Regions from separate parts of the Acidovorax temperans genome, predicted to be linked through region 1. Evidence: predicted binding sites of a transcription regulator. Region 1 holds the regulator's gene; the other holds the start of a gene.
The links. Region 1 encodes LexA, which represses DNA repair genes until DNA is damaged. Its sites were predicted from a motif close to ACTGTATNNNNATACAGT; they were not measured.
Positions count from the first base shown of each region.

Region 1 (5,827 bases):
TCCAGGTGTACAGCCCCTACACCTATGACGCGACCTTCCTGCTGGTTGACGCTATGAAGCGCGCCAACTCTTGGGACCCCAAGGTCTACACCCCTGAGTTGCTGAAGGCCAACTTCAAGGGCGTGACTTCCACGATCCAGTTTGAACCCAACGGCGAAATGAAGAACCCTGCCATCACCCTGTATGTTTACAAGGATGGCAAGAAGACTCCTCTGAACTAAAGCCTGTTCAGCGGTCTCGCTAAAAAGGCCTTCTGCTTGATGAAAGCAGAAGGCCTTTGTTCTTTGCGTTAACTGGTTTCAGTCCGCCACGCAGTGCCTCAGTAGCAGGGCATTTATCGGCGGACTTGCAAAGCCCCAGGGTTGACGATGTTGGTGGGCGTTCCCTTGATGAAGTTCACGACGTTGTCAAAAGCAGCGCCAAAGTACAACTCATAGCTGTCCTGCTCAACGTAGCCGATGTGCGGCGTGCAAATGCAGTTCTCCAGCCTGAGCAGCGCATGGCCTTGCAAAATGGGTTCGCTCTCAAAGACGTCCACGGCGGCCATGCCCGGGCGTCCTCGGTTCAGTGCCGCAATCAGGGCATCGGGCTCAATGAGTTCAGCGCGTGATGTATTCACCAGCAAAGACGTGGGCTTCATGCATGAGAGATCTTCGAGCGAGACGATGTTGCGGGTGTCATCATTCAAGCGCAGATGCAGGGAAATAACATCGCACTGGGCAAAAAACTCCTCACGGGTGCTGGCTGCTTGGTAACCATCGGTCAGCGCTTTCGCCCTCGAGGCTTCGCGCCCCCAGATTCGGACGTTCATACCAAACGCTCGCCCGTAGCCAGCCACCAGCTGTCCGATACGGCCGTAGCCCCAAATCCCCAGGGTCTTGCCTCGTAATACGCAGCCAATCCCAAAGTTGGGCGGCATAGACGCTGTTTTGAGGCCGGATTGCTGCCATGCGCCATGTTTGAGACTGGCAATGTAATGGGGTAGGCGGCGGCTGGCAGCCATGACCAGAGCCCAGGTCAGCTCGGCAGGCGCTACTGGCGAGCCCACACCTTCAGCGACCGCAATACCTCGCTCGGTGCAAGCCGTGACATCCACATGACTGCCGATCTTCCCGGTCTGGGCGATCAGCTTGAGTCGAGGGAGTTTCTCTATCAGCTGCCGGGTGATTTGGGTTCGCTCCCGGATCAGCACAATGATGTCTGCGTCCTTCAGCCGTACCGAAAGTTGGCCCAGTCCTTTGACGGTGTTGGTGTAGACCTTGGCTGTGTAGGCGTCTAACCGCGAGGCGCAATGCAGCTTGCGTACCGCGTCTTGGTAGTCGTCCAGGATAACGATATTCATCCCGATATTGTGCCTTGTTGAGCCCGCCGATTCCTTGCACGATGTCGCTTCGCAAACTCCATATGCAACGCGATGTAGCGGGTTGGCGGGCCATGGCCGCGTGCTCAGTCAGCGAGCTTGAATCATCCGTACGCCAGAGCGGCTTCTCTGGCCGCCATACGGTCCAGTTCAGCGCATACGTCTGCCATTCGTCCGGAGATCACTAGCTTGCCTTCATCTTTGCCGCCGCGTGAGTGAACGATTCGAAGAGGCTTGAGGGTCTGCTTTGAGCCTGCAGGGGCATCTTGCTCCGAAGGAGTGGCGAAGAGGTCTGCAGTCTCGCCTTTTTGAATCGGTTTGCTCGCCGCAACATACAAATGCCGACCTTTGCGTGTCGAAGTTTGCTTGCGGCGAGACACGGTGGTAGCCACAGCGTCTTGGTTGGCCAGGGTTAAGTGCACTTCCGTACGACTGGTGGCGAGTGTGGGCAATGGCTTGGGTGGCGCATCGCCATCGATCTCCTTGGAAGCGATGCCGATGTGCCTTTTGCTGCCCTTGAGCGACGACAACAAGCGCGTCACTGCGGCCAGCGGCTTATGGATGGATGAAAGGGGCGTGGTTCCATTTCCCATGTGAATTCTCCGAAACTCGGTGGACGAACATAGGCAGGATTGAAAACAACAGAATGTTCCAGGGATGGCGCAAGCAAACTTGCTGCGCCAAACGCCCGCCACCTGGAACCTGTGCACTGACCTTGTGCGTTACATCAGCATGGTGTTGCGAATCAGACCTACCGCCAGCCCCTCAATTTCAAACACTTCGCCCGGCTGGACTGTGATGACGGGGTAATCTGGGTTTTCAGGCAGCAGTTCAATGCCTTTGGTGGTGCGCTTGAGCCTTTTCACGGTGACTTCGTCGCCCAGACGCGCCACCACGATTTGACCGTTGCGCGCCTCTTTGGTCGCTTGAACAGCGAGCAGATCGCCGTCCATGATCCCCGCATCGCGCATCGACATGCCTCTGACTTTGAGGAGATAGTCAGGCTTGTGCTGGAACAGGCTGTTTTCCACGCAATAAGTTTGGTCCACATGTTCCTGCGCGAGAATGGGCGAGCCTGCGGCGACGCGTCCGATCAAGGGCAAAAACAATTGGGTTGCCTGCTGCAGGGGGTTGGCAAAGTGTTGCCCACGGGCGGCGTTGATGGCCCTGACGGTGTCATTGCGCAGGCGGATACCACGGGAGGTTCCACTGAGCAGTTCAATGACGCCTTTTCGGGCCAATGCTTGCAAATGCTCTTCAGCAGCGTTTGCGGATTTGAATCCTAGCTCTGTCGCAATTTCTGCCCGTGTGGGTGGGGCACCGGTTCGCGCTATTGCGTGCTGGATCAAGTCCAGAATCTGCTGCTGCCGGGCCGTGAGTTTGGGGTTGTCGAGCATGGCGGTGTGGGTAAGGGCGGGGTGGTTGATTACTGTTTTTTAATCCAGTAACTGTATTTTTGACCAGTTTTTTGGAGTGCGCAAGTGAGTAAGCAAAAAATCGTCGTTTTTGGCACGGGTGGCACGATTGCCGGCAAGGCGGCTTCCATGTCTGACAACGTGGGCTACAAAGCTGGTGAGGTCGCCATAGGCGAGTTGTTGGCGAATATTCCTGGCATGCAGGCGGCGTTGCGAGGCCACGAACTGGTTGCACAACAAGTTGCGCAGATTGATAGCAAGGACATGGATTTTGACGTGTGGCGTGCACTGGCAATGGGCTGCCGGGATGCGATGGCAGACCCCGAGGTGCGCGGTATTGTCATTACCCATGGCACAGACACGCTCGAAGAAACTGCTTGGTTTCTGCAGTGCATCTTGAGCCCCCAGAAACCCGTGGTGTTGACCAGCGCCATGCGTCCTGCCACGGCTTTGTCGCCCGATGGGCCGCAAAACTTGCTGGACGCTGTGGCTGTCGCCTTGGAGCCAGATGCCAGGGACGTGCTGGCTGTGGCTGCAGGCGCTATCCATGAAGCGCGCTGGGTTCACAAGGCGTTTCCCTACCGGGTCGATGCGTTCAGCTCTGGTGAGGCAGGGCCTTGCGGGTGGGTAGAAGAAGGCCAGGTGCGCTGGGTACGGCGCCCCTCAACGCAGGCCAATTCAACCCACACAGCACTGTTGAATGATCTGCCTGCGGCGCAGGGTTGGCCTTGGGTTGAGGTGGTGCTGAGCGCCGCGGGCGCAAGTGGCCGTGCGGTAGATGCCTTGGTAGACGCGCAGGTAAACGGCCTGGTGGTGGCTTCCACGGGCAATGGATCACTGCACCATGAATTGAAGGACGCGTTGCTGCGCGCGAGCGAGCGTGGTGTTCGCGTTGTCAAGGCAACCCGTTGCGGCCAGGGTCAGTCCTTGGTGGGGGATTTGGGGGACTTCCCCAGCTATGCCGGGCTCTCGCCCATCAAGGCAAGGGTGGCACTGTTGCTTGACTTGCTTGCAGAGCGGGGCGCTCAGAATTCCGGCGTTTGATCTCTGTCGTCACAGGCTGTGCTATCTCGCTACCGCCTTGTATCTACTGCTTTGACAGCGCAGACTTCTGAGGGCAAGAGCGCACCCCAATTGGGGCGACTGAACGTAAAAAGCCCCGGCAGGCTGGGTGCCTACTGGGGCTTTTGAGGGACGCCGTCCAGAGCAATGTGCAGAAGTGCCTGCTGCATCACCCCGGATGGCATGGCAGAACTCAGCTGCTCAGCGCTTCCAGCGCGCGCGCCGTGATCTCTTCGACGCTGCCGGTGCCGCTGATGGCACGGTACTTGGGAGCCTGCGATGGTTCGCTCTTGGCCCAGTTGCTGTAGTAGTCCACCAGAGGGCGGGTCTGGTCGCTGTACACCTGCAGGCGCTTCTTGACGGTTTCTTCCTTGTCGTCTTCGCGCTGGATCAGGTCTTCACCGGTCACGTCGTCTTTGCCTTCCACCTTCGGAGGGTTGAACTTGACGTGGTAGGTGCGGCCACTGGCGGGGTGGGAACGGCGGCCGCTCATGCGTTCGATGATGGCTTCGAACGGCACATCAATTTCCAGCACGTAGTCCAGTTTGACGCCGGCAGCCTTCATGGCATCGGCCTGGGGAATCGTGCGGGGGAAGCCGTCGAAGAGGAAACCCTTGGCGCAGTCGGGCTGGGCAATGCGCTCTTTCACCAGGTTGATGATCAGTTCATCGCTGACCAAGGCGCCTGCCTTCATCACGGCATCGGCCTGCAGGCCCAGTGGTGTACCTGCCTTGACTGCTGCGCGAAGCATATCGCCGGTAGAGATTTGCGGGATGCCGTACTTCTGGCAGATGAAGGTGGCTTGCGTGCCCTTTCCGGCGCCCGGCGCGCCCAGCAGAATCAGTCTCATGGAGGTCCTCAAGGTTAGAAATCGTGTGGCACGGCTAGCAGGGGCGCGGTGCAGCGTCCAGGATGCCGTGCTCTTGTGGCGGGCAAGGATAGCATGTGACAGCTTGGCTCTGGCTTACGCTTGGCACTTGCGCCACCCCTTGCACGCGGCTCAGTGGGCTTGGCCCTGCAATGCCAAAATAGCGCGGACTTTTTCGAGGTCTTCGGGGGTGTCCACGCCGGGGCCAGGGGCCGTGGCGGCAATGTGGACGGCAATGCGATGGCCGTGCCACAGGGCCCTGAGCTGCTCCAGAGCCTCGACGGTTTCAGTTGGGGCGGGAGATAACTGCGGGAACTGCCTCAGAAAACCAGCCCGGTAGCTGTAGATGCCAACATGGCGTAGCGGCGCAAAGCCCGCACAGGCGCTGCGCGTGGCAGGCGCCATCTGTTCGTCATGCCACCAGGCCATATCGGAATGGTCTCTGGACCACGGTATGGGCGCGCGGCTGAAATAGTGCGCCATGTTGCGGGCGTCCAGCACCACCTTCACCACGTTCGGGTTCAGGTAGTCGGCTTGCGAGGCGATGGGATGGGCGGCCGTGCCCATGCTGGCGTCGGTGTGTGCAGGCAGCAGCGCAGCCACTTCGTCAATCAACGCAGGGTCCATCAGAGGTTCGTCGCCTTGCACGTTGACGACGATGTCGTCACCCTGCAAGCCCAGCTGGGCGCAGGCCTGGGCGAGGCGGTCGCTGCCGCTGGCGTGGTCTTTGTCCGTCAGCAGGGCTTGCACGCCATGCTGCTGGCAGGCTTGCAGGATGAGTTCGTCGTCTGCCGCCACGACCACGCGCTCGGCCTTGCTTTGCTGTGCGCGTTGTGCCACACGCACCACCATGGGCAGGCCGGCAATGTCTGCCAGGGGTTTGTTGGGCAGGCGCGTCGATGCCAAGCGTGCCGGAATCAGCACGGTGAAAGCCGATGGACTGCTGGATGCGGGCGGCTGGACGCCGTGGCTCATGCCTCCAGCTCCTCGTCAGTCAGGGTGCGTGCCTCGTTTTCTAGCAACACGGGAATGCCATCGCGCACAGGGTAGGCCAGACGCGCGCTGCGGGAGATCAACTCTTGGGTCTCCTTGGCATAGGTCAATGGGCCTTTGGTGACTGGG
Region 1 is NZ_CP117193.1:1,930,875-1,936,701, reverse strand. Features, by position in the region: gene PQV96_RS09280 (branched-chain amino acid ABC transporter substrate-binding protein) at 1-221, shown strand, start outside; gene PQV96_RS09275 (D-2-hydroxyacid dehydrogenase family protein) at 335-1,342, opposite strand; gene PQV96_RS09270 (hypothetical protein) at 1,465-1,953, opposite strand; gene lexA (transcriptional repressor LexA) at 2,083-2,757, opposite strand; gene PQV96_RS09260 (asparaginase) at 2,842-3,819, shown strand; gene adk (adenylate kinase) at 4,031-4,687, opposite strand; gene kdsB (3-deoxy-manno-octulosonate cytidylyltransferase) at 4,838-5,680, opposite strand; gene PQV96_RS09245 (Trm112 family protein) at 5,677-5,827, opposite strand, start outside.

Region 2 (5,827 bases), 900 kb from region 1:
TCGCTCCAGGCCAGGCCCGCCTGGTCCAGCCGGGCTGCGAGCTGCCGCACGCCCAGGCCGCAATCCACCAGCAGGCGGCGTGTGTGCAGCCCGTCGCTGCCTTCAATCAAGGTCGCGTTACCGGCGCTGCCGCTGCCCAGGTTTTTCAGTCGCAGCATGGGAGACGTTTTGGTGTGTGCATAAAAAAAGCCCCGCAGCCCTGTGGGGAGCTGGCGGGGCACGTCAGGCGCAGGGCCTGAGTAGGCAGAGGGTTACTTCAACTCGTCGGCAATCACGCGAACAATGCGCTCTGCGTTGGCGGACGACTCGGGAGCGCCAGCTTCGTTGAGCACGGACACGGTGGAGGCGTTGCCCTCGCTGCGCACGGCAATGCGGTACTTCAGCGGTGGAACGGCAGCAGACGAGCCGCCAAAGAGTTTGCCAAAGAAGCCGGGCTCTTTCTTGTCGGCGTTGGGCGCCACGTAGCGCACGAAGTACAGGCCGTCGTTGCGGTTGCGGTCTTCCACCGTGAAGCCGGTGCGGTCCAGCGCGAGCCCTACACGGCGCCAGGCGCGGTCAAAGTTCTCAGCCAGTTGCACCACTGGCGCGTTGTTCACCGTGGCAATGCGGGCTGCCGGGGTTTGCTGCGTAGGCGCGGTGGCGGCAATCGCCTTGGATTGTTCCTGGCTCACGCCCAGCTTGACCATCAGGCGGCGCAGAAATTCAGTTTCCAGCTCGGGGTCTGCCGCGCGGGGCTGCCAGACGGTCTGGTCCTTCTGGGTGTTGGTATACACCTCGATCATGCCGCGGTGGCTGATGAAGATGTCGGTGCCACCGTTGGCGTTGCGCTCCAGGCGGGTGCGGAACTTGTCGCGTTCGCCAGTGGAGTACAAAGAATCGAACACCTTGCCCAGGGCCGCGCGGACGACATCCTGCGGCAGCTTGGCACGGTTTTCGGCCCAGTCGGTTTCCAGGATGCCCAGGTTGGCCTGGTCCTGGGTGAAGATGAAACCGCTCTCCAGCCAGAACTCGCGCACGGGCTCCCACAGCTTGTCTGCGGGGCGGTTGACCACGAGCCAGCGCTGGTTGCCATCGCGCTCGATGCGCACGTCACCGATGGAGGTTGCGGCGGCCTGGCTGGCGGCAGTAGGTTGCGCCGCTTGCTGGCCTGCCTGCAGAGCGGCTGCAGACACGGTGCCTCCAGGCACGGCGTAGCGCGAATCCTTGGCGAGCTGGGTCAGGTCGGGGGGCACTTCCAGGGTCGAGCCCTTGGTGGCGCTTTTGTAGTCGATCTTGTCGCCTTCAAGGGTCGAGCAGGCTGACAGGGCAGCAACAAGGGCCAGCAGGCCCAGGCGGGTATTTGCGTTCACTCGGAAATCCTTGGAATGTCGGGGAGGTTTCGCGGTTCAGAGCAGGCCGCTGCTGCGCAGCGCGCCTTCGACCACGGCTTCGTTGCTCTTGGACAGTGGAGTCATGGGCAGGCGCAAGGTTCCGCCGCACAGGCCCATGCGGGCCACCGCCCACTTCACGGGAATGGGGTTGGCTTCCACAAACAGGTTCTTGTGCACGGGCATCAGCTGGAACTGGATTTCCATGGCGCGCTTCACGTCACCTGCAATGGCCGCCACGCACAGTTCGTGCATCAGCCGGGGGGCCACGTTGGCTGTGACGCTCACGTTGCCATGGCCGCCGCACAGCATGAGGGCGACGGCGGTGGGGTCGTCACCCGAGTAGATGCCGAAGCCCTTGGGGGCTTCGCGGATGAGCCACTGGGCCCGTTCGATGTTGCCGGTGGCTTCCTTGATACCGATGATGCTGGGCACCTGGGCCAGGCGCAGCACGGTATCGTGCTGCATATCGGCTACTGAGCGGCCGGGCACGTTGTAGAGGATGGTGGGCAGGTCACCCACGGCCTCGGCAATCGCCTTGAAATGCTGGTATTGGCCTTCTTGCGTGGGCTTGTTGTAGTAGGGCACCACCTGAAGTTGGGTGTCAGCCCCTACCTTCTTGGCGAACTTGGCCAGTTCGATGGCTTCGGAGGTGGAGTTGGCACCGCAGCCGGCCATGATGGGCACGCGCTTGGCGGCTTGCTCCACGGCCACGCGAATGATTTCGCAGTGCTCTTCCACATTCACCGTGGGCGATTCGCCCGTGGTGCCAACGACGCCGATGCAATCGGTGCCTTCAGCGATGTGCCAGTCGATCAGTTTGCGCAAGGCGGGGTAGTCAACGCTACCGTCCTCATGCATGGGGGTCACAAGGGCGACGATGCTGCCGGTGAGGGGCACGGAAGAAGAGGTCATGTCCGCAGATGGAAACGGTAAAAGGGCATTCTAACTAGACAAGGGCTGCAGTCTGTGGCGCGCAGGTGCCTCGGGGTGAGGTGTTTCCCGCACGGCGGCAATGCGCTGCACAAACCGCGCCGGGTTTTCGAGGTATCCGTCTTCGTAGGCCACGGTGCGCAGGGCGCCAAAAGCCTGCAGTAGCTCGCCGGGGCGTAGCAGAAAATCGGCCCGGCTGGGTCTGCCCACGGTTTCATGCCCCTGGGCGAAGGTTTCGTAGATCAGAACGCCGCCGGGCGCCAGGCTGGCCAGCACGGCGGGCAGCAAGGGGCGCCACAGGTAGTTGGTCACCACCACGGCCCCGAACTGCCGGCCGGGCAAAGGCCAGGGCCCGTTTTCAATGTCAGCGCAGATCAGCTCGCCCAGTCCGGTGCAGGCGGCAATGGCCTCAGGTGAGCGGTCCACGCCCGTCACTTGCAGGCCCTGGGCCTGTAGCCAGCGCATGTGGCGACCTGCGCCGCAGGCCAGGTCCAGCGCTGTGGCCTGGGGTGGAATCAGATGCGTCCATCGCTGGACCCAGGCCGAGGGAGCTTCCGTGCCGTGCATGGGGTTTTGCTATTGAATTGATAGCTGCTTGCGCTTATGCATCAAGCGCTAGAGGCCAGAAATGCTTGAAATCAAAAACACGACCACACCTTGTCGGCCACCATCACCATGAAGTCTGGCACCGTGTACATCGCAAACACGGCCAGGCAGGCGACGATGGCCGCAACCCAGCCCAGCCCGCGCAGCCACGGGCGGCGGGGTGGGGTGGTGGGGGGAGGTGAAGCCATGGCGGTAAAAACTGCGTTGTTCACGCCGCTTGCGGCTGTGCCCGCTGGATGGGCGCTTCCTTGATGGGCAGGTTCACCAGCCCCGCCAGCACACCCAGCCCAATGGCGATGTACCAGACGATGTCATAGCTGCCAGTGGCGTCGTACAGGTAGCCGCCCAGCCACACGCCCATGAAGCTGCCGAGCTGGTGGCTGAAGAACACAAAGCCGCCCAGCATCGAGAGGTGCTGCACCCCAAAAATCTGGGCAATGGTGGCGTTGGTGGGGGGCACCGTGGACAGCCACAAGATACCCATCACGGCCGAGAAGATGTAGACCGACAGGGGCGACAGCGGCACCAGCAAAAAGATGCTGATCGCCACGGCCCGCGCCAGGTAAATGAACGAGAGGATGAAGCGCCGCGGCATGCGCTGCCCCAGGGTGCCTGCGATGTAGGTGCCAAACACGTTGAACAGCCCGATCAGCGCCAGTGCGTAGCTGGCCACCTGGGGCGATAAGCCGTTGTCCTTGAGGTAGCTGGGCATGTGCACGCCAATGAACACCACCTGGAAGCCGCACACAAAGTAGCCCGCCATCAGCAAATTGAAGCTGGGGTAGCTGAAGGCCTCCCGCAGGGCGTGGCCAATGGTCTGGTCACGCTTCGGTGCGGCGGCCCCCTGAAAGCCCGGCTCACGCAAGCCAAACGCCAGCGGAATGATCAGCAGCACGGCCATCGACAGCGCCAGCAATGCCTGCTGCCAGCCCAGGCTGGCAATCAGCCAGCCTTCCACCGGCACCATCAGAAACTGCCCGAACGAGCCTGCCGCTGCGGCCACACCCATGGCCCACGAGCGCCTCTCGGGCGCAATCTGCCGGCCCAGTACGCCGTAGATCACGGCATAGGTGGTGCCTGCCTGCGCTGCCCCGATCAAGAGGCCGGTGGTGAGTGCAAACAAGAGCGGGGTGGGCGAAAGCGCCATGCCCGCCAGCCCCAGGCCGTACAAAACGGCACCGCCCATCAGCACGCGGAAGGCGCCAAACCGGTCGGCCGCCATGCCCGCAAAGATCCCGATCACGCCCCACGACAGGTTTTGCAGCGCAATCGCAAAAGCGAACGACTGGCGGGTCCACCCCATCTCTTGGGTGATGGGCTGCAGCCACAGGCCAAAGCCGTGGCGCACGCCCATGGACAGCGTGACGATGGCAGCCCCGCAGGCCAGCACCTGGAACATGGATAGTTTCGGAGGATTCATATGCATTCACAGGAATGTAGCCAGATTGCGCGAATTGTGCTGGCACACCAGTGGCCAATACAGTGCGAGAGACAGTGTGTGCGACTGGTTTTTTATCCAGCTTTTGCGGCACTGCCCCACTACAATCCGCGCCATGGCAGCCAAACCTACCCCAGTTTCCGCAAGCGAATATTCCGAAGGCTCGATCCGTGTGCTCAAGGGCCTGGAGCCCGTCAAGCAGCGCCCGGGTATGTACACCCGCACCGACAACCCCCTGCACATCATTCAGGAAGTGCTGGACAACGCCGCCGACGAGGCGCTGGCCGGCTATGGCAAGAAGATCAAGGTCACGCTGCACACCGATGGCTCGGTCAGCATTGAAGACGATGGCCGGGGCATCCCCTTTGGCATGCACCCCGAAGAGAAGGCCCCGGTGATTGAACTGGTCTTCACCCGCTTGCACGCGGGTGGCAAGTTCGACAAGGGCAAGGGCGGGGCTTACAGCTTCTCGGGCGGCCTGCACGGCGTGGGCGTGAGCGTGACCAACGCGCTGGCTACGCGGCTGGAGGCTTGCAGCCACCGCGAAGGGCAGGTGGCACGCCTGGTGTTCTCGGGCGGGGAGGTGGTCGAGCCGCTGGTGGCCCGCCCGCTGGAGGCCGGTGAGCGCAAGCAGGGCACCACCGTGCGTGTGTGGCCTGATGCCAAGTACTTTGAATCGAGCGCGTTGCCGATGGGCGAACTCACCCACCTGCTGCGCAGCAAGGCGGTGCTGATGCCCGGCGTGTCTGTGTCGCTCATCAATGAGAAGACGCGTGACACGCAGACCTGGCAATACAAGGGCGGCCTGCGCGATTACCTGACGCAGACGCTGACTGCCGACCCGGTCATCCCCCTGTTTGAAGGCGAAGGCTTTGCCGACAGCGGCAACGAGAGCTTTGCCGAGGGCGAAGGTGCCGCCTGGGCCGTGGCCTTCACCGAAGAAGGCGCACCGGTGCGCGAGAGCTACGTCAACCTCATTCCCACCAGCGCGGGTGGCACGCACGACAGCGGCCTGCGTGATGGCCTGTTCAACGCCGTCAAAAGCTTTATTGAGCTGCACAGCCTGGCCCCCAAGGGCGTCAAGCTGCTGCCCGAAGACGTGTTTGCGCGCGCCAGCTATGTGCTGAGCGCCAAGGTGCTGGACCCGCAGTTCCAGGGCCAGATCAAGGAGCGGCTGAACTCGCGCGACGCGGTGCGCCTGGTCAGCGGCTTTGTGCGCCCGGCGCTGGAGCTGTGGCTGAACCAGCATGTCGAATACGGCAAGAAGCTGGCCGAGCTGGCCATCAAGGCCGCGCAGACCCGCCAGAAGGCAGGCCAGAAAGTGGAAAAGCGCAAGGGCTCTGGCGTGGCCGTGCTGCCCGGCAAGCTGACGGACTGCGAAAGCCGCGACACCAGCCACAACGAGGTGTTTCTGGTGGAGGGCGACTCGGCTGGCGGCAGCGCCAAGATGGGCCGGGACAAGGAAAGCCAGGCCATCCTGCCG
Region 2 is NZ_CP117193.1:1,029,935-1,035,761, forward strand. Features, by position in the region: gene PQV96_RS04830 (MBL fold metallo-hydrolase) at 1-158, opposite strand, end outside; gene bamC (outer membrane protein assembly factor BamC) at 252-1,349, opposite strand; gene dapA (4-hydroxy-tetrahydrodipicolinate synthase) at 1,386-2,282, opposite strand; gene PQV96_RS04845 (class I SAM-dependent methyltransferase) at 2,313-2,867, opposite strand; gene PQV96_RS04850 (hypothetical protein) at 2,939-3,094, opposite strand; gene PQV96_RS04855 (MFS transporter) at 3,115-4,332, opposite strand; gene PQV96_RS04860 (DNA topoisomerase IV subunit B) at 4,460-5,827, shown strand, end outside.
Region 2: a site for LexA is predicted at 4,410-4,427, ahead of PQV96_RS04860 (DNA topoisomerase IV subunit B). Genes of this name have one in related genera too.